Regions from separate parts of the Serratia sp. FDAARGOS_506 genome, predicted to be linked through region 3. Evidence: predicted binding sites of a transcription regulator. Region 3 holds the regulator's gene; each other region holds the start of a gene.
The links. Region 3 encodes LexA, which represses DNA repair genes until DNA is damaged. Its sites were predicted from a motif close to TNCTGTATGTACATACAGNA; they were not measured.
Positions count from the first base shown of each region.

Region 1: the regulator LexA is predicted to act here: its motif matches at 5,203-5,222, upstream of rmuC (DNA recombination protein RmuC).
Region 2: the regulator LexA is predicted to act here: its motif matches at 2,280-2,299, upstream of EGY12_RS15325 (DNA translocase FtsK 4TM domain-containing protein).

Region 1 covers NZ_CP033831.1:1,730,512-1,737,558, reverse strand. Annotated here, with positions in the region: gene tatB (Sec-independent protein translocase protein TatB) at 1-157, opposite strand, end outside; gene tatA (Sec-independent protein translocase subunit TatA) at 161-424, opposite strand; gene ubiB (ubiquinone biosynthesis regulatory protein kinase UbiB) at 505-2,136, opposite strand; gene EGY12_RS08435 (SCP2 domain-containing protein) at 2,133-2,741, opposite strand; gene ubiE (bifunctional demethylmenaquinone methyltransferase/2-methoxy-6-polyprenyl-1,4-benzoquinol methylase UbiE) at 2,755-3,510, opposite strand; gene rmuC (DNA recombination protein RmuC) at 3,589-5,136, opposite strand; gene EGY12_RS08420 (DedA family protein) at 5,277-5,807, opposite strand; gene EGY12_RS08415 (tyrosine-protein phosphatase) at 5,887-6,669, opposite strand; gene udp (uridine phosphorylase) at 6,799-7,047, opposite strand, start outside.
Region 2 covers NZ_CP033831.1:3,153,331-3,160,377, forward strand. Annotated here, with positions in the region: gene trxB (thioredoxin-disulfide reductase) at 124-1,095, opposite strand; gene lrp (leucine-responsive transcriptional regulator Lrp) at 1,750-2,244, shown strand; gene EGY12_RS15325 (DNA translocase FtsK 4TM domain-containing protein) at 2,365-6,024, shown strand; gene lolA (outer membrane lipoprotein chaperone LolA) at 6,223-6,834, shown strand; gene EGY12_RS15335 (replication-associated recombination protein A) at 6,902-7,047, shown strand, end outside.
Region 3 covers NZ_CP033831.1:1,030,195-1,037,241, forward strand. Annotated here, with positions in the region: gene EGY12_RS05175 (tetratricopeptide repeat protein) at 1-239, shown strand, start outside; gene EGY12_RS05180 (RNA polymerase sigma factor) at 258-803, shown strand; gene EGY12_RS05185 (sugar O-acetyltransferase) at 832-1,404, opposite strand; gene zur (zinc uptake transcriptional repressor Zur) at 1,650-2,162, shown strand; gene EGY12_RS05195 (CsbD family protein) at 2,265-2,474, opposite strand; gene dinF (MATE family efflux transporter DinF) at 2,790-4,127, opposite strand; gene lexA (transcriptional repressor LexA) at 4,230-4,838, opposite strand; gene EGY12_RS05210 (diacylglycerol kinase) at 4,941-5,309, opposite strand; gene plsB (glycerol-3-phosphate 1-O-acyltransferase PlsB) at 5,458-7,047, shown strand, end outside.

The DNA.
Region 1 (7,047 bases), 700 kb from region 3:
CTTGAGACAGTTCATGCTGCACCGAGGCCGCCAGCGAGCGCAATGCGCGGATCCAGCCCGATACCGTTCTGACCGCGACCGGCAACCGTTCCGGCCCCAGAACAACCAGGCCGATCACCAGCACCAGCAGCAGCTCACTAAACCCAATGTCAAACACGGTTTATACCTGCTCTTTGTTCTTCGACTCTTCCGGTTTCACTTCCGGCTGCTTATCGGTAATAGGCTTGGCCGAGAAGTCGGCATCATCCAGGCTGGTTTTCTCAGCCGTGTTGGGTGTAGACGGCGTATCATCGCCGATAGCCTTTTTGAAGCCCTTGATCGAGGCGCCGAGATCGGAGCCCAGCGTGCGCAGTTTTTTGGTACCGAACAGCAGCACCACGATCACTGCGATGATCAACAATTGCGTAATACTAATACCGCCCATTTTAATTACCTCTAATTTTAAAGGGTCTTTTAAAGTCAGCCCGCATTATAGGGCCGACTTTACCAGAGTAACGAATTAAATCAGGTGGTTCGCTTCCAGCCAATCACCCAGCATACGATGCCGGCGGCCATCATCCAGGCGGGAAACACCTCGATTTGCCCCAGCAGCAACAGCGTGCCGCTTACCAACAGTGTAGCGCCAACGCCGAACAAATAACGTGATTGCCCCTGACGAACCCGCTGAGCCTGCATCTGGTTGGTCAGCTTATCAACGCTTTGTTGCAACAGTTTATGCTGCTGCAGGCTGTCGTAAAACAGCTCGGGCAGTTCGGGCAGCTTCTCCGCCCAAAACGGCGCTTTTTCTTTCAGCGCGCGCACCACCGCAGGAATCCCGACCTGATCGCGCAACCAGCTCTCGAGGAACGGCTTGGCTGTGGTCCACAGATCCAGCTGCGGGTAGAGCTGGCGCCCCAGCCCTTCAACATACAGCAAGGTCTTCTGCAATAACACCAGCTGCGGCTGCACTTCCATATTGAAGCGGCGCGCGGTGTTGAACAGGTTCAGCAGCACGTTGCCGAAGGAAATCTCCGCCAGCGGCTTCTCGAAAATCGGCTCGCACACGGTGCGGATGGCGAATTCGAAGTCTTCCACATTGGTGTCGCGCGGCACCCAACCGGAGTCGACGTGCAGTTCCGCCACCTTGCGATAATCGCGGTTGAAGAAGGCGATGAAGTTTTCCGCCAGGTAGCGTTTATCATCTTTGTTCAGCGAGCCGACGATGCCGCAATCGATGCCGATATAGCAAGGATCTTCCGGATGTTCGTAGCTGACGAAAATATTACCGGGATGCATGTCCGCATGGAAGAAGCTGTCGCGGAATACCTGGGTAAAGAACACCTGAACGCCACGTTCAGCCAACAGTTTCATGTTGGTGCCCTGCTGCTCCAGCGTGGCGATGTCCGAGACCGGAATACCGTAGATGCGCTCCATCACCAATACGCTTTCACGACAGTAGTCGGAATAAACTTCCGGTACGTACAGCATCGGGCTACCGTCGAAATTGCGGCGCAACTGAATGGCGTTAGCCGCTTCGCGCAGCAGGTTCAGTTCGTCCAGCAGAGTTTTCTCGTACTCACGCACCACTTCGCGCGGGCGCAGACGGCGGCCGTCCGGCAACAACTTCGGCACCCAGCCTGCCAACCGGTACATCAGGCGCACGTCGGCCTTGATGATCGGCCCGATATCCGGACGGATCACCTTCAGCACCACTTCCTGGCCGGTGGTCTTCAACCGCGCGGTATGCACCTGCGCGATCGAGGCAGAGGCCAGCGGCTGCTGCTCGAAATCGTCGAACCAGGTTTCCAGTGGGCCGCCCATCGCCAGCTCGATATGTTTACGCGCCAGCGCACCGTCGAAAGGCGCGACCCGATCCTGCAACAGCGTCAGCTGATCGGCAATCTGCGGCGGAAACAGATCGCGGCGGGTCGACATCATCTGGCCAAACTTGATCCAGACCGGTCCCAGCTCCTGCAGCGCCAACCGCAGGCGTTCACCCAGCGGCTTGTCCTTGTGCCGATTCGGCATCCAGAACAGCAGCCGGCGGCCGAAGCGCAGCGGCAGCGTCAAACGCATTTTAGGGATCAGTTCGTCCAGCCCATAGCTGAGAAATACGCGGACGATAAAATACAAACGGCGCAGTTCGCCTGGGGTCATCGCTTGCCCTCCAACTTGTCCATGCGGGCAGACAGCGCTTCCGCGCTGCGGGCGAGAGCATCAACTTCTTCGTTGAACCACACCACTTCCAGCGGCCCCGGCGCCAGGCGCCACTCTTCCGTCAACGCCTCCGCCATGTCCTGCTGCCGGCGCATAAAGCCGGCTTTCAGCAACGAAGCGCCTTTTCCCAGCGCCTGCGTAATACCCTGAGCGGCGATATCGCCGATGTAGGGCGCCAGCCACTCCGCCGGATCCCACTCAGCCAGATCGAGCAGACCAACCAGCTGTTGCACCACCTGAATATCGCCTTCCACCGTCAATTCGCCGCTGCGCATCAGCACCGGCAACTGCTGGCGATCGCGCAGCCTCAGTAAGGCGGGAATGCGGCTGCGCACGGTGCAATCGGCGCTGTCTTCAGACTGCCCCAGCACGTCCACGCGCAATTCGCTGAACACCAGCACCAGCGGTGAGGCCAGCTCTTCCAGTTCGATGCGCAGCACCTTGCCCGCCAAGCGCTGGCGAGCGGCTTTCATACTGCGATCGCGAAACAGCAGATTATTCAGCGAGGTTTCCAGCGCACCGGTCAGCAGAGGGGTAAACAGCATCGGCATCTCCCTCTCAGAACTTGAAGCCGCGATGCAGGGCGACAATCCCACCGGTCAGATTGAAATAGGTGACGTTTTCAAAACCGGCGTTGCCCATCATGCCCTTCAGGGTTTCCTGATCGGGGTGCATGCGGATCGACTCCGCCAGATAGCGGTAGCTGTCTGGATCTTTCACCACCAGCTCGCCGATCTTCGGCAACACGTGGAAGGAGTAGGCATCGTAAGCCTTGCTCAGCGGCGCCAGCAGCGGCTTGGAGAATTCCAGCACCAACAGGCGGCCGCCCGGCTTCAGCACGCGGAACATCGAGCGCAGCGCTTTGTCTTTATCGGTGACGTTGCGCAGGCCAAAGGAAATGGTGATGCAATCGAAGTAGTTGTCCGGGAACGGCAGCGCTTCGGCGTTGGCCTGCACGTAATTGATGTTGCCGACGATACCGCGATCGCGCAGCTTCTCGCGCCCCATCTTCAGCATCGAATCGTTGATGTCCGCCAGTACCACCTGCCCCTGTTCACCGACCATGCGGGAGAACTTGGCGGCCAGGTCGCCGGTACCGCCGGCCAGATCCAGCACGCGCTGCCCACGGCGCACGCCGCTGCAGTCAATGGTGAAACGCTTCCAGATACGGTGGATGCCGAACGACATCAGGTCGTTCATCACGTCATACTTTGCCGCTACCGAATGAAAAACGTCCGCCACCATGGCTTGTTTTTCGTCTCTCGCGACGGTGCGAAAACCGAAGTCGGTGGTTTCCTGCGGTTGATCTGCCATTGTCCTGCCTGCTATTCAGTCAATTTTGTGTGGATGAGTGTACCAGAAGCCCGGGGAATACCCCACCTCGCCACGGCCTCAACCGTGCGAAACGAAGCCCGGTTCCCCGGCGGTATCGTCATCATCTTTCGTCTGCGGCAGCGCGGCGACATCATCGTCGTTCGCCTCTTCCGCTTCATCGTGTTGCGCGCCGGCTTGCTGCGCCAGCAGCGGGTTGATTGGCCGTTTGACCTCAACCCCCAACGCGCGGAAACCTTCAATTTGGCCGATAAGATTACCACGGCCTTCGCTCAGTTTGTTCATCGCCTGACGATAACTGCCCTGCGCCTTATCCAGGCTCTGCCCCAGTGCGGACATATCGTCCACGAACAGCCGCATCTTGTCATACAGTTTCGCCGCGCGATCGGCGATGCGCTGGGCGTTCTGGCTTTGATGCTCATAGCGCCACAGGTTGGTGATGGTGCGCAGCGCCACCAGCAACGTGGTCGGGCTGACCAGCATGATGTTGTGCTTGAGCGCTTCGCTGATCAGCTCCGGTTCGCGATCGATAGCCAGCAGGAAGGCGGGCTCGACCGGAATGAACATCAGCACATAGTCCAGCGAACGCAGCCCCGGCAGCTGCTGATAGTCCTTGCGGCCCAGCATGCGGATATGGCCGCGCAGCGAGGCGATATGTTCGCTCAGCGCCGCCTCGCGCTCCACCTCGTCTTCGCCGTTGAAATAGCGCTCGTAGGCGATCAGCGACATCTTGGCGTCGATCACCACATCCTTGCCCTGCGGCAGACGCACGATGACATCGGGCTGCATGCGGCTCTGGTGATCCACCCGCACGTTGACCTGCGTTTCATACTCGTGCCCTTCGCGCAGGCCGGAGGCCTCCAGCACCCGGCTCAGCACCACCTCTCCCCAATTGCCCTGCGTCTTGTTGTCGCCTTTGAGCGCCTTGGTGAGGTTGATGGCCTCGCGTGCCATCTGCGCGTTCAACTGCTGCAGATTGCGTATCTCGTGCGTCAGCGTGTGGCGCTCCCGCGCTTCCTGACCAAAGCTGTCCTGCACCTGACGGCGGAAACCGTCCAGCTGTTCGCGCAGCGGCAGCAGCAAACGATCCAAACTTTGCTTATTTTGCTCGTCCACCTTGCGGCCGCTGTGTTCAAAAATGCGGTTGGCGAGATTTTCAAACTGGGTGGTGAGGCGTTGTTCGCTGTTGATAAGCAGGCGCTGCTTCTCCTCCGCCGCCATGCGCGTCTCTTCCAGACGGATGGTGACTTCGCGCAGCTCAGCCTCTTGTGCGCTGTTGACCTCGCGCTGAGCGCGCAGCTCCTGATTGAGCAGTTCGCACTCGTTGCGCCAGTGGTTGAGCTGTTGCAGCTTTTCATGCCCGGCCGCCAGCTGGCTGTGCAGGTTGCGCAGCTCCAGCTCGCTCTGCCGCAGCTGCTGCTCGTGGCGCTGCAGAGCCTCCTGCCGCGCCGCCGTTTCCTGCTGCGCCTGCTGCAACGCTTGCTCCAGCAACCGCAGCTCGGTTTCATGCTGCGCATTCGTCTGTTGCACCCGCAGACTGGCGATCAACCACCCCAACAGCATGCCGATCGTTACGCCGCCAATCCCATAAATCAGACTGGTATCCACCCTGCCTCCTGTTGCACCTTGCCGTTCCGGCGTTTCGCACGCCCATTGCCCGTCACGTTAAGGGGAGCCTGTATGGATGTCCAGCCTGATTTTACCCGCCGCGCACAATATTGCGCGGCGCTGCGCAATTTAGCGAGAAATCAGCCCAGCCACTGGCTGAGCCACTTGATGCCGAATGCCCCCGGCGCCAGAATGCCGAACGCCCAGATCATCGCCGACGTGACGTTGGCTAACTGGAAATAACGCTGCGGCATGCCGCAAATGCCGCCCACCAGCGGCACCACGGCGCGCAGCGGGCCGAAGAAGCGGCCGATGAAAATACCGAGCACGCCCCAGCGTTCAAAGAACGCGTGGCCGCGCGTCAGCAGCTGCGGATTGCGCGACAGCGGCCACATGTGCGCCACGCGGTCCTGATAGTGATAGCCGATCCAGTAAGAGAGCCAGTCGCCGAAAAACGCCCCGACGGCGGCAGCGGCCCAAATCGGCCAAAAGGCGATGCCACTTTCGCCGATCAACGCACCCAGCGCCAGCAGGATCACCGTGGCCGGCAGCAGCAGCGACAAAAACGCCAGCGACTCGCCGAACGCCAGGAAGAAGATGATGGGAATGGCCCAGCCTTCGTGCTGACGCACGACGTCGCTGACCCAGTTGATAACGTCATTGAGGCTCAATGCGGGGCTCCTGATACGCGATAATTCGCCGCCTAGGATAGGCCGGGGCGAGTTAAACCCCGGCTAAACGCGCGGCGATTTACTCGAGGTAGAACGCCTGCAGCGCTTCGCGCTGGGCTGTGCCCAGGCCGTATTCTGCTTCCAGCCAGCGGTCGGTGGAACCGTATTGCTGACGGATGCAGCCCAACGCCGTCATCAGGAACTCCTCGCGCGCGCTGAGCACGTAGGCGAATTGCTTCAGCGCCGCCGCATTCAGCTTGATGGACAGCTGATCCAGCATCTGCTCGCGGAAAGTGGCCAGCGTGGTTTCGGTCAGCAGATAGTCTTCCAGCACCGTCGCTTCGTCGGCCCCCAGCGCGAACAGCACCAGTGCCGAACCGACCCCGGTGCGATCCTTGCCGACCGCACAGTGCTGCACGATGGCGCCGCCGCCAGGATTACTCAACAACTGCGCCAGCCGCTGATAGGCCGCATTGCCGAACGGCAGGCGGCGATACAGCTCCAGCATGAACGCGCGGGCGTCGAAGGCGGCCAGCGTCTCGTTGGTGAGCTTCTCCAGGTTGGCGTTGACTTCGCTGCTCAGCGGGTTGGCCGGCACATGGTGATAATCGGCGCCATTCCACAAAATATCCGGCTTGGCCTGCACCTCGTCGGCATCGCGGTAGTCCAGCACCGAGCGCACCGGCACGCCGGCGAGAAAGGCGCAGTCGTTTTCCGTCAGCCGCTCGAGGGAGCCGGAGCGGAACAGCAGGCCGCGCTTGATTCGGCGCCCGTCGGCCACGCCGTTGCCGCCGAAGTCGCGGAAATTGATGCCGCCGTCGAGCGGCGCGAGCGAAGGATGAAGCAGGATCTGGGCGGTCATAAACGTCCTCGTTGTTTTTGTTATGACAACGCGCGGCAGCCATCGGCGCAGCGCTGAGGAGTATCACCGTAACAGATTCGCCGCGAATGGAAAAACGGGCCGCGTCGGCGGCCCGTCGGGAGAAGGCAATTACAACAGGCGGCGGGCGGCGTCTACCACGATCTGCACCGCTTTGCTTTCGGTGTTTTTCATGGTTTCGGCGTTCGGGATCTCTTGCTGGGTGCGGTTGACGATCACCCCGGCCACCATGCCGGCACGCAGGCCCTGGCTGGCGCACATGGTCAGCAGCGTGGCAGATTCCATTTCATAGTTCATCACGCCCATCGCCTGCCACTCTTCCATCGAGCCTTTGAAACGGCTAACGACGCGGCCAGAGTA
Region 2 (7,047 bases), 2.1 Mb from region 3:
CCCGGCAGACTGAAAATAATAAAGCGGCCAAATGTTGCTATAACAGACGTGATTGGGGGAGCGCAGAAGAAAGGGACAAAAAAAGCGGCCCGAGAGCCGCTTTTTACTGGTGGCGAGAAAGCCTTAGCAGACTTCTGCGCCGGCGATGCCGTCCAGGTAACGTTCTGCGTCCAGCGCCGCCATACAACCGGTACCGGCAGAGGTGATCGCCTGGCGGTAGATGTGATCCATCACGTCGCCTGCGGCGAAAACGCCGGGAATGGTGGTTTGGGTCGCATTGCCGTGAATGCCGGACTGCACCTTGATGTAGCCGTTTTCCAACTCCAGCTGGCCGCCGAAGATACCGGTGTTCGGGCTGTGGCCGATGGCGATGAACACGCCGGCCAGTTCCAGTTCACGGGTTTCGTTTTCCGCTTTGGTGCTGCGGATACGCACACCGGTGACGCCCATTTCATCGCCCAGCACCTCGTCCAGCGTATGGTCGGTGTGCAGCACGATGTTGCCGCTTTTTACTTTCTCCATCAGCCGGTCGATCAGAATCTTCTCTGAACGGAAGCTGTCGCGGCGGTGGATCAGATGAACCTCGGCGGCGATGTTGGACAGATACAGCGCTTCTTCAACGGCAGTGTTGCCGCCGCCGACCACCGCGACTTTCTGGTTGCGGTAGAAGAAACCGTCGCAGGTCGCACAGGCGGAAACGCCTTTGCCCTTGAAGGCGTCTTCGGAAGGCAGGCCAAGGTAGCGGGCGGAGGCACCGGTCGCGATGATCAGCGCGTCGCAGCTGTATTCACCGCTGTCGCCGAACAGGCGGAACGGACGCTGCTGCAGATCGACGCTGTTGATGTGATCGAAGACGATTTCAGTCTGGAACTTCTCCGCGTGCTCGCGCATGCGCTCCATCAGCGCCGGACCGGTCAGGCCTTCGGCGTCGCCCGGCCAGTTTTCGACTTCGGTAGTGGTGGTCAGCTGGCCACCTTGTTCCAGACCGGTGATCAGCACCGGGTTCAGGTTGGCGCGCGCCGCGTAGACGGCGGCGGTGTAACCGGCCGGGCCGGAACCCAGAATCAGTAATTTGCTATGTTTAGCCGTGCCCATGAATAACCTCTTTATTCCACAATGGCGGATAATGAAGCCGATTGTAGGGAAAATGGCGCAGTAAAAAAAGCGCCGGGCGACGTTGTTAACGATTTGTATGATAGTTGTCGCCTATTAATGCACCCGCTGTCGGCAAATCGTACGGCAAACGCAGAAATTTAGCTTATCAAAGCCGCATTCGGTTACCGAAGCGCCAACCGTGCAAAAACGGCGCATTCTGCAACCTCAGCCGCTTCCCACCGGGGTTTATCTGGCAGCGATTCATAACCAAAAATGGGATGCAGACTTTTCATGACGGTACGTTGTTCTGATTTTGCTTCTTTTACTTTGACAATCCGCTGCGCATTTGCGAAAACATCATAGGAAGAAGAAATTATCCCCGTAACACCAGCAAATCGTACGTATTTGCGCCGCGAAGCGGCAATGCGCGGTGGATGTGCGGAGCAGGGCGCGCAAGCGTTTGCTGATTTTTTCTCGACCTAAACGTCGTTACTGGCGTCGCGCGGGGTTGGACAGACAGGCTGCGCGGCGTGGAATGATGGTAGTGAAGAAGCATATGACAGGCATCGGGTCTTCGCTTGGAACGAACCCTTACACATTGACGTTGGCTAGGGTGTGGCAAGTGCACGGAAGAAAATAAGAGAGACAATAATAATGGCAGACAACAAGAAACGCCCGGGTAAAGATCTTGACCGTATCGACCGCAACATCCTGAATGAACTGCAGAAGGATGGGCGTATTTCGAACGTCGAGCTTTCGAAGCGCGTGGGGTTATCCCCGACACCATGTTTAGAACGCGTGCGCCGTCTCGAGCGCCAGGGTTTCATCCATGGCTATACCGCATTGCTCAACCCGCATTATCTGGATGCGTCCCTGCTGGTTTTCGTGGAGATCACGCTGAACCGTGGCGCGCCGGATGTGTTTGAGCAATTCAACTCGGCAGTGCAGAAGCTTGAAGAGATTCAGGAGTGTCATCTGGTTTCCGGTGATTTCGACTACCTGTTGAAAACGCGCGTACCGGACATGTCGGCTTACCGCAAGCTGTTGGGCGAAACCTTGCTGCGTTTGCCGGGGGTCAATGACACCCGTACCTACGTAGTAATGGAAGAAGTGAAACAGAGTAACCGTCTGGTTATCAAAACACGGTAAGGTACAGGTGCAAAACCTGATTAAATTGGTTACACTCCTGTTTATTCATACAGTTTCGGCGCCGGGGAAGCTTCTCGGCGCTGTTGCTATGTCAGCTAACAGGAACCTGGAGAGCCTTTCTTGAGCCAGGAATATACAGAAGATAAAGAAGTTACCCTGAAAAGACTCAGCAGTGGCCGGCGTTTGCTGGAAGCTGTGCTGATCGTGGTAGCAATTTTTGCCGTTTACCTCATGGCTGCGCTGGTCAGTTTCAACCCGTCTGACCCAAGCTGGTCGCAGACCGCGTGGCATGAGCCGATTCACAATCTGGGCGGCGGTGTTGGGGCCTGGTTGGCCGACACGCTGTTCTTCACCTTCGGGGTACTCGCCTACGCGATACCGCCGATCATGCTGGTTCTGTGCTGGGCGGCCTATCGCCAACGCGGCAACAGAGACTATATCGACTATTTCGCGCTCTCCCTGCGCCTGATCGGCACCCTGGCGTTAGTGCTCACCTCCTGTGGGCTGGCGGCGCTGAACGTTGACGATCTCTATTACTTCGCTTCCGGCGGCGTGATCGGCAGCCTGCTGAGCAACGCCATGTTGCCGTGGTTCAACGGCATCGGCGCCACGCTGGCGTTGCTGTGCGTGTGGGCAGCGGGGCTGACGCTGTTTACCGGCTGGTCCTGGCTGGTGATCGCCGAGAAGATCGGCGGGGCGGTATTGGGCGTCGCAACGGTGATGACCAATCGCTCGCGCCGCGAAGAACGCTATTTCGAGGATGACGAGCGTTACGTTGACGACGAGCCTGAGCAGGCAGGGAAGGGTGCCGCCGCAGCGGTTGCCGCGACCGCCGCCGGGGCAGCAGCCGCCGATGACGACGTGCTGTTCTCCGCGCCTTCGGTCACCGAAAGCGCGAAAGCGGCGGCAGAAGACGCCGCCGATCCGTTGCTCAGCGGCCTGCGTGCCGACGATGGCGAGGTTGAAGCCGACGCCGCGTCAATCGCGCCTGCGGCTTCGCCTGCACCGGTGGTGACGGCAGAGATCCACGAGCCGGTTGCTGCACCGATCGCCGCTCAGGCGCCGTCGGTGACGCTGGCACCAGCCGCGCCGGCTTCGGTCAATCAGCACCCGGTAAGCGCACCGGCGCAAGACGCCACGCCGCCGCTGTACTCCTTCGAAATTCCGGAAGAAACGCCAGCGCCTAAGGCGACGCGCCCTGTCGATCCTTATCAGGACGACGATGAGCCGCGCCTGGGCAATTGGCAAGAGCCAGCTGCATCGCCGCAGCCGGCGCGTTCTCCCTTTGATTTTACCGCCGCGCAGCGCGACAGCGCCGACGCCAGCGGAGCAGGTGGTTTCAGCGCCACCGGCGCCAAGCCACAGCTGGATGCGGCAGCAACTGCCGCTGCGGGCGCCGCAGCGGCGACCTTCATGCCGGCCTTCACGGCCACCAGCGACGGTAACCCGCAGGTTAAGCAGGGCATTGGCCCTGAGCTGCCGCGGCCGAATCCGGTGCGAATCCCGACTCGTCGCGAACTGGCTTCTTACGGCATCAAGCTGCCTTCGCAGCGTGCCGCCGAGCAGGAACAGCGACAGGCCGAAGCGGAGCCTCAGCAGCCGACGGCGGTGAGCCCGCAGGAAGAAGAGGCGCTGCAGGAAGCTGCGTTGCGTCAGGCGTTTGCCGAGCAGCAAAGCCAACGCTACGGCGAAAGCTACGCGCCGGAGCAAGATGACGAAAGCGCCCTGCAGGAAGCCGAGCTGAGTAAGGCGTTTGCCGAACAGCAAAGCCAACGTTACGGCGAAGGCTATCAACAGGACGACGAAGAGGCGCTGCAAGAGGCCACGCTGCGCCAGGCGTTCGCCGAGCAGCAGCAGGCGCGCTACGGCCAGCAAGAACCGGCCCCGCAGGCGCCGGCTGCCAGCCCGGTCGATACCCGCAATGCTTTCAGCTTCTCGCCGATGGCGGATCTGGTGGACGATGGCCCGAGCGAGCCAATGTTCACGCTGTCGCCTCAGCTTGAAGAGCGCATTGAACAGCAAAGCGAGCAAGAGGACGACGTGCCGTTCGGACAGTTTGAGCCTGCAGCGCCGGCAGCCCAACCTCAGCAGCGGTATCAACAGCAGCCGCAGCAGCCGCAGCAGCCGCAGCCGCAGCAACAGCAGTATCAACAGCCGTCGCCGCAGCAATATCAGCAGCATCAGCAACCGGTGCAGCAGCAGTCTCAGCAACCCCAGGCCGAACAACATCCGGCGATGGATAGCCTGATTCATCCGTTCCTGATGCGCAACGATCTACCGTTGCAGAAACCGACCACGCCGCTGCCGACGCTGGATCTGCTGACCGAAGCGCCGAGAGAGGTGGAACCGGTCGATTCCTTCGCGTTGGAACAGAAGGCGCGCCTGGTGGAGGCCAGCCTGGCCGATTACCGCGTGAAAGCCGACGTGGTGGACATCCTGCCGGGGCCGGTGATCACCCGCTTCGAGCTGGATTTGGCGCCGGGCGTTAAAGCGGCGCGCATTTCCAACCTGTCGCGCGATCTGGCGCGCTCGCTGTCGACTTCGGCGGTGCGCGTAGTGGAAGTGATCCCCGGTAAGCCTTACGTCGGTCTGGAACTGCCGAACGCCAAGCGTCAAACGGTGTATCTGCGCGAAGTGCTGGATTGCCCGGCCTTCCGTGACAACCCGTCGCCGCTGTCCATCGTATTGGGTAAAGACATCTCCGGGGAACCGGTGGTGGCCGATCTGGGCAAAATGCCGCACTTGCTGGTCGCCGGTACCACCGGTTCCGGTAAGTCGGTCGGGGTCAACGCCATGATCCTGAGCATCCTGTATAAAGCCACGCCGAAAGAAGTGCGCTTTATCATGATCGACCCGAAAATGCTGGAGCTGTCGGTTTACGAAGGCATTCCGCACCTGTTGACCGATGTGGTCACCGACATGAAAGACGCCGCCAATGCGCTGCGTTGGTGCGTGGGTGAAATGGAACGCCGCTACAAGCTGATGTCGGCCCTGGGCGTACGTAACCTGGCCGGCTACAACGAGCGTGTCGATCAGGCCGAAGCGATGGGGCGCCCGATCCCGGATCCGTTCTGGAAACCGACCGACAGCATGGACATCACGCCGCCGGTGCTGGAGAAAGAGCCGTACATCGTGGTGATGGTCGACGAATTCGCCGATCTGATCATGACGGTCGGCAAGAAGGTCGAAGAGTTGATCGCTCGCTTGGCGCAGAAAGCGCGTGCGGCGGGTATCCACCTGGTGCTGGCGACCCAGCGTCCGTCGGTGGATGTGATCACCGGCCTGATCAAGGCCAACATCCCGACGCGTATCGCCTTTACCGTGTCGAGCAAGATCGACTCCCGCACCATCCTCGATCAGGGGGGCGCCGAGTCCTTACTGGGCATGGGTGACATGCTCTATCTGGCGCCAAACTCCTCGATTCCGGTGCGTGTACATGGCGCATTCGTGCGCGATCAGGAAGTGCACGCGGTGGTCAAGGATTGGAAAGCGCGCGAGCGGCCCCAATATAAAGAGGGCATTCTCAGCGGCGGCGAAGACGGCGAGGGCGGTGCCGGCGGCGGTATGGACGGTGACGAAGAGCTGGATCCGTTGTTTGACCAGGCGGTGGATTTCGTGGTGGATAAACGCCGCGCCTCTATCTCCGGCGTGCAGCGCCAGTTCCGCATCGGTTATAACCGCGCGGCGCGCATCATCGAACAGATGGAAGCGCAGGGCATTGTCAGCGAGCAGGGGCACAACGGCAACCGCGAGGTGCTGGCGCCACCGCGGCACGATTGATGGTCGTTTAGCCATTGTAATTCAATAAGAAAGGGCCGCTTAAGCGGCCCTTGTGCAAAGAAGCGTAAACCCGTTTCTTCTCGGAACATTGGCCTACCGGCCGATTGCCTGCTTCGGGTAAAGTAATGGAGTAAAGGGTTGATTTGACCCGCACGGCGTCGCCCTGCGGTTAACGCATTTCATAAGGTATCTGGAATAATGAAAAAACTGTTAGTTGCCTGCTGTCTGCTTTCGGGATTCGCTTCCACCTCCGTGTTGGCCGACGCCGCACAGGATCTGCAAAGTCGCCTGGCGAAGGTGAACAGTTTCCACGCCAGCTTCTCGCAAACCGTGACCAGCGCCGATGGCGCCGCGGTGCAGCAGGGGGAAGGCGAGCTGTGGGTGAAACGACCGAACCTCTTCAACTGGCACATGACATCGCCCGATGAGAGCGTGCTGGTCTCCGATGGCCAGACCCTGTGGTTCTATAACCCGTTCGTCGAGCAGGTGACGGCGACCTGGCTGAAAAACGCCACCGGCAATACGCCGTTTATGTTGATCACCCGCAATAATGCCAGCGACTGGAAACAGTACAACGTGAAGCAAAAGGGCGATGATTTCGAGCTGACGCCGAAGTCCGCCAGCGGCAACCTGAAGCAGTTCGCCATCAGCGTGACCAACAGCGGTACCATCCGCAGCTTTGCCGCAGTGGAACAGGATGGTCAGCGCAGTTCCTACACGCTGAAAAGCCAGCAGAATGTCGCCGCCGATCCGGCCAAATTCAAATTTACCCCGCCGAAGGGGGTGACGCTGGACGACCAGCGCCAGTGAGGTGCCAGTGAGTAATAATCTGTCGCTCGATTTTTCCCAGAACGAGTTCCAGCCGTTGGCCGCGCGTATGCGGCCGACCACGCTGGCACAGTATATCGGCCAGCAGCACCTGCTGGCCGCCGGCAAGCCGCTGCCGCGCGCTATCGAGGCCGGGCAGCTGCACTCGATGATTTTATGGGGGCCGCCGGGCACCGGGAAGACGACGCTGGCAGA
Region 3 (7,047 bases):
GCGGCTACGCCACGCGCAAACTTGGCCACACCGATGAGGGGATCGGCTATTATTTAAAATCAGTCGCCCTCGATCCGAAATACCCTAAAGTGCGCGAGTACCTGGGGGAAGCCTATATGCTAAAAGGCCGGCCCGATCTGGCACGCCAGCAGCTGCAGGTGATTCAGTCGCTGTGCGGCACCGGATGCGAAGAGTACCGCGATCTGGCGGCGGCCATCGCTCACCAACCGGAATCTTGATCCGACGCGCCTGCGGAGGTGACTATCAGCGGCAATGCGATACGCGATGAACTCAGCCACTATCTCTCCCGCCTGTGGCGCTATGCGCTGGTGCTCTCGCACCGGCGGGATATCGCCGACGATCTGGTGCAGGCGACCTGCGTGCGTGCACTGGAGCGCACTGCGCAATTCACCCCCGGTTCACACCTGGATCGCTGGTTGTTTTCCATCTTGCACTCCATCTGGATCAATGAAGTTCGCGCCCAGCATCTTCGCCAAGGGCAAGGCTGTATGGCGGCGGAAGAGCTGGGCAATGCGGACAACGATGAACAGCCGGTCTGGCTCAATGAAGTGATGCAGCGCGTAAGACGGCTTCCACCGGCTCAGCGCAACGCGCTGTTTCTGGTGTATATCGAAGGGCTGTCCTACCGGGAAGCGGCGAACGTGCTGGCGGTGCCGATCGGCACCGTCATGAGCCGCCTGGCGGCCGCACGTCTGGCATTGGCCGATGACCGGCAGCGGCAAACCGACGATTCGCACCGTAAAGAAAACCATCCTCCCCCCGTGCGCCGCACTCGCCGATAAACGCAGGCCGCCGACCGTGTAGAGCGCCCTATTCCAACGCGCGGATAACCCGGCACGGCTGCCCCAGCGCCAGCACATTGGCCGGAATGTCATCGGTCACTATGCTTCCCGCGCCGATAGTTGTGCCGTCACCGATGGTCACTCCCGGCAAGATCACCACGTTACCGCCGATCCACACGTTGCTGCCGATGGACACCGGCTGTGCCGAGGTGCGGAAAGGAAAGGCCGGGTCGCCGGTAAAGCGTTCGCCGGCCTTCAGCGGATGACTCGGCGTGTAGATTTGCACGTTGGGGCCGATCAGCGTGTTGTCGCCGATGGTGATGGTATTGCAGTCGAGGAACACCGCATTGACGTTGATAAAACAGTTTTTGCCGATGCGGACATGCTGCCCGTAGTCGCACCAGAACGGCGTTTCAATCCAGCTTGCCTCGCCCCAGGCGCCAAACAACTCCCCGAGCAGACGGTTTTTCTCGTCCGCCTGATGCGAATCCAGATCGCCCAGCCGTTTGGTCACCGCCCTCGCCCGATGGTACATAGCTATCAGTTCTTCATCGCGGCTGTTGTACTCCAGGCCGCTTAACAGCTTCTCTCTTTCCGTCATCGCACAAGGCTCCTGCTCATCACGCGGATGAAGCGCGTTATACCGCTCTCGCCCGCTGCTCTCCAGCGCTAAAACCAACAACGTTGATTTGCCGCCCGGCGGAGGGGAAAAGTTGTGATGTATCTCTCTTTTAGTGCGCACAACACGCCTTTCCCTGCGCTATCCTCAGGGGAAAAGGGGGCAACTCTCGGCGATTCGCCGTAATCATGGTAAAATCGGCTTTTTTACGTACCGGGATATTTGCGATGAACTCAACCACCCAGGAAAAGCTGTTGGCGCAGGCAGAACGCCTCTGCCAGCAACGCAATGTGCGATTGACGCCGCAACGGCTGGAAGTGCTGCGTCTGATGACTCAGCAACCCGGTGCCATCAGCGCTTATGACCTGCTCGATCTGCTGCGCGTCGCCGAACCGCAGGCCAAGCCGCCGACGGTCTATCGCGCGCTGGATTTTCTGCTGGAGCAAGGGTTTATCCATAGAGTCGAGTCCGCCAACAGCTACGTGCTGTGCCACCACTTCGAACAGCCGATGCACACGTCCGCACTGTTTATCTGCGACCGCTGCGGCCAGGTGACCGAGCGCACCACCGAAGGCGTAGAAGAAACACTGCAGAAGCTGGCGCAGGAAGCGGGGTTTGCGCTGCGACACAGCGTGGTGGAAGCGCATGGCCTGTGCGCAGGCTGCGTGGAGGTTGAGGCGTGCGACAGCAAGCATGACTGCGCAGAACACGATCACAGCATCGCCATCAAGAAGAAGTAATACGAAGTCAGGTACCTCCCTGTACCTGTAGCCGGAGCGCCAGAGAATGGGGGCGACGCCGGCCTGCGCTGTGCAAGCCGCCTTCAATGGCGGCCCTGCAGATTACCAGCGGTGTTTGGTGTGATCTTCCCAGGCTTTCACCTCTTTCTCGGCCGCCTCTTTCTGGTAACCGTAGCGCTCCTGAATTTTGCCGACCAGCTGTTCGCGTTTCCCTTCGATGACCGTCAGATCGTCATCGGTCAGCTTGCCCCATTTTTCCTTCACTTTGCCTTTAATCTGCTTCCAGTTACCGTCGGCTTGATCTTTATTCATAGTCTCTCCGTTAACCTGTGGTGAATCAGTGATCCCTGTCGCCGGCCGGGATTAACCAGAAATTTTTCTGGCCGATGCCCCCTTCACCTTAAGAAGCATCGCCCCCTTTCATTTACCAGCCACATGATTCATTCTAGTTAAAAACGGAAATAAAAAAGCCAATACACAGAATAAAAAACCATTAACAAACAAAATAAAAACAAAAAACGCCAACAAACAACGAACTAAGGAGAGCAAGCCGGCGCTGTAAACATGTAAGCAAACATGAACAAAAACATAAAATAAATTAATAAATAAACCGGCAAAGCGTCCATTCTAGCGTGCAGCAAACCAGCTGCCGCGTACCTGATGACGGTGCCAAATCCAGCCCAACGCCAGGCCGCGTAACGCCAAAAACACCGCCAGTGCCAGCCAGAGTCCATGGTTACCCAGCACCGGCACGCTAAACAGTGCCAAGCCATACCCCGCCGCAGCCACCGCCATGCTGTTACGCATCTCGGCGCCGCGCGTAGCACCGATAAACATGCCATCCAGCAAATAGCACCACACCCCGACCAGCGGCAAAATGACCTGCCACGGTAAATAGTGGGCGGCTAATGCACGCAGCTCCGGCAAGGAGGTCAACGCTGCCACGATCTGCTGGCCGGTAACGGCATACACCAGGCCGAAGGCCAACGCGACCAGCCCTGCCTGCCTGCAGGCTGCGTGCCATACTTTACGCAGTTGGCTATCGTCTCGAGCACCATAGGCATGGCCCGAATGGGCCTCCACCGCATAAGCGAAACCATCGAGCGCATAGGCGGTGAACGTCAGCAAATTCATCAATACCGCATTGACCGCCACTACGTCGCTTCCCAGACGAGCACCGAAAATGGTCAGCGACGCAAAGCACAGTTGCAACAACAGTGAACGCAGCATGATGTCGCGGTTAAGCGCCAGCAGCCGACGCAGATCGCCACGCCAGGCCTGGCGCAGCATCGGCAGGGTAATACCGCGCAGGCGCATCACCCGCCATGCCAGCCACAGGCCGAGCAGCAGCGTGGCGTATTCGGCGATGGCGGTGGCCGCCGCCGCCCCCCGCACGTTCCAGCCCAGGCCCATCACCAGCCAGATATCCAGCACGATGTTCAGCAGGTTGCCGACGATCAGCAGGATCACCGGCGCACGCACGTACTGCACGCCGAGCAGCCAGCCCAGCAGCACCAGATTAGCCAGCGCCGCCGGCGCGCTCAGCCAACGGATCTCAAGAAAACGCCGCGCCTGTTCCAGCACCTCGCCATTGCCACCGACGATCCGCAGCGCCAGTTCGATCAGCGGATAGCGCAACAGGACGATCGCCACCCCGGCCAGCAGCGCCAGCAGCAGCGGTTGCATAAAGGCGCGCGCCAGCGCCTGCGGGTTCTGTGCCCCCAGCGCCTGCGCCGCCAGGCCGGTGGTGCTCATGCGCAGGAACAACAGCAGCATGAACAGGAAGCTGGTCGCCACCGCGCCAATCGCAACGCCCCCCAGGTAGATCGGGCTGTCTAGGTGGCCGATCACCGCGGTATCCACCAGCCCGAGCAGCGGCACGGTGATATTGGAGAAAATCATCGGCAGGGCCAGGCGCCACAGGGCTTTATCGGTATCGCTGGTAAAGGCGGAAATCAAGCGCATGATGAGATGTTTCCCGTAGCAGTGACGAAAAGGGCAAAGTCAGAAACAAAAACGCCCCAGAACAGGGGCGATTGATACAGGGAGGCACTGAGGGCGCGGCGATTAAATCCAGTCGCCGTTGCGAATCACCCCCACCGCCAGCCCTTCGATAGTGAAATTCTGCTGACGCAGATCGACCACGATCGGTTGGAATTCGTTGTTCTCCGGTAGCAGTTCAACCACGTTGCCGTGCTTCTTCAGACGTTTGACCGTGACTTCATCTTCGATGCGCGCCACCACGACCTGGCCGTTGCGCACGTCTTGCGTCTTGTGCACCGCCAGCAGATCGCCGTCCAGAATGCCGATGTCACGCATCGACATGCCGTTCACCCGCAGCAGGAAATCGGCGCTCGGTTTAAACAGGGAAGGATCCACCTGGTAGTGCCCTTCAATGTGCTGCTGCGCCAGCAGCGGCTCGCCGGCGGCGACGCGGCCGATCAGCGGCAGCCCTTCTTCTTCTTCCATCAGCAGGCGGATACCGCGCGAGGCACCGGAGACGATTTCGATCACGCCTTTGCGTGCCAGCGCCTTCAGGTGTTCTTCGGCGGCGTTAGGTGAGCGGAACCCCAGACGCATCGCGATCTCGGCACGCGTTGGCGGCATGCCCGTTTGCGAAATATGATCGCGAATCAGATCGTAGACCTCTTGCTGTCTGGTAGTTAGTGCTTTCATTCCGCCCCCTGTTTGTTTATACAGTCTTGCTGTGAGTATATACAGGTAAGCGCAGATTGGGAACCAAAGAATAAATAAAAATCAGTCAGTAGGCGCTTTGCGTCAGCCGAAACGCTGCCACAAGACCGTGCCCCAAACGAACAGCGCCAGCACGATCGCCAGCGACACCGCCGCCGACCCCATGTCTTTGGCCCGGCCGGACAGCTCGTGATGTTCGCTGCCGATGCGATCCACCACCGCCTCGATCGCGCTGTTCAGGATCTCGACGATCATCACCAGCGCTACCGATCCGATCAATAAAATGCGCGCTATCGCACCCACATCCAGCCAGACAGCCAGTATGATAGCCAGAACGGTGACCACCAGTTCCTGGCGGAAAGCCGCTTCGTGCTGCCAGGCGGCGGAAAGCCCTTTATAGGAATAGCCGGCGGCCTTGATGATGCGGGTCAGTCCGGTTGCTTGGTTTGCCATGTTTTCGTGCCTTTCTCAGAGGTCGGTCATAATAAAAAGAGTCTAGAACAGTCCGCGCTGACGGCTCTCGGTTTTCGAACACCACAGATCTGCTACCCGGTTTCTGGTATGCTTGCGGCGCATTGCTAACAAGAGGCTTCACGTTGTTATGTCAGGTTGGCGTAAAATTTATTATAAAATATTGAATTTACCACTTAAATTGTTGGTAAGAAGTAAGGTCATCCCTTCAGATCCGGTTACCGAGCTAGGGTTGGATCCCTCACGGCCGATTTTGTATGTTTTGCCTTACAATTCCAAGGCGGATTTGCTGACGCTGCGCACCCAGTGCCTGGCGCAGGATCTGCCCGATCCGCTCAACTCGCTGGAGATCGACGGCACCGTGCTACCGAGCTACGTGTTCATTCACGACGGCCCGCGCGTGTTCCGCTATTACACCCCGAAAGAAGAGTCGGTAAAGCTGTTCCACGACTATCTGGATCTGCACCGCAGCAACCCGGATCTCGACATTCAGATGCTGCCGGTTTCGGTGATGTTCGGCCGCTCGCCGGGCCGCGAAGGCCACGGCACGCCGCACCTGCGTCTGTTGAACGGCGTGCAGAAATTCTTTGCCGTGCTGTGGCTCGGCCGCGACAGCTTCGTGCGTTTCTCCAATACCGTTTCGCTGCGCCGCATGGCCACCGAGCACGGCACGGATAAAACCATCGCGCAGAAACTGGCGCGCGTGGCGCGCATGCACTTCTCGCGTCAGCGCCTGGCTGCGGTAGGCCCGAGCCTGCCGGCCCGTCAGGATCTGTTCAACAAGCTGTTGGCGTCCAAAGCGATCGAAAAAGCGGTCGAAGACGAAGCCCGCAGCAAGAAGATCTCGCACGAGAAAGCCCAGCAGAACGCCATCGCGCTGATGGAAGAGATCGCCGCCGACTTCTCCTACGAAACCGTGCGCCTGTCCGATCGCGTGCTGAGCTGGACCTGGAACCGGCTGTATCAGGGCATCAACGTCACCAACGCCGAGCGCGTGCGCCAGCTGGCGCAGGACGGCCACGAGATCGTCTACGTGCCCTGCCACCGCAGCCACATGGACTACCTGCTGCTGTCCTACGTGCTGTATCACCAGGGCCTGGTGCCGCCGCACATCGCCGCGGGCATCAACCTCAACTTCTGGCCGGCCGGCCCGATCTTCCGCCGTCTTGGCGCATTCTTCATCCGCCGCACCTTCAAGGGCAACAAGCTGTACTCGACGGTGTTCCGCGAATACCTCGGCGAGCTGTTCACCCGCGGCTACTCGGTGGAATACTTCGTGGAAGGCGGCCGTTCCCGCACCGGGCGTCTGCTGGAGCCGAAGACCGGCACCCTGTCGATGACCATCCAGGCGATGCTGCGCGGCGGCACCCGCCCGATCACGCTGGTGCCGATTTACATCGGTTACGAACACGTGATGGAAGTGGGCACCTACGCCAAAGAGCTGCGCGGCGCCACCAAGGAAAAAGAGAGCCTGCCGCAGATGCTGCGCGGCCTGCGTAAGCTGCGCAACCTGGGCCAGGGTTACGTCAACTTCGGCGAGCCGCTGCCGTTGACCGCTTACCTCAACCAGCACGTGCCGCAGTGGCGCGAGTCTATCGATCCGATCGAAGCCCAGCGCCCAAGCTGGCTGACGCCGACGGTCAACGATCTGGCCGGCCAGATCATGGTGCGCATCAACAATGCCGCCGCGGCCAACGCCATGAACCTGTGTTCCACCGCG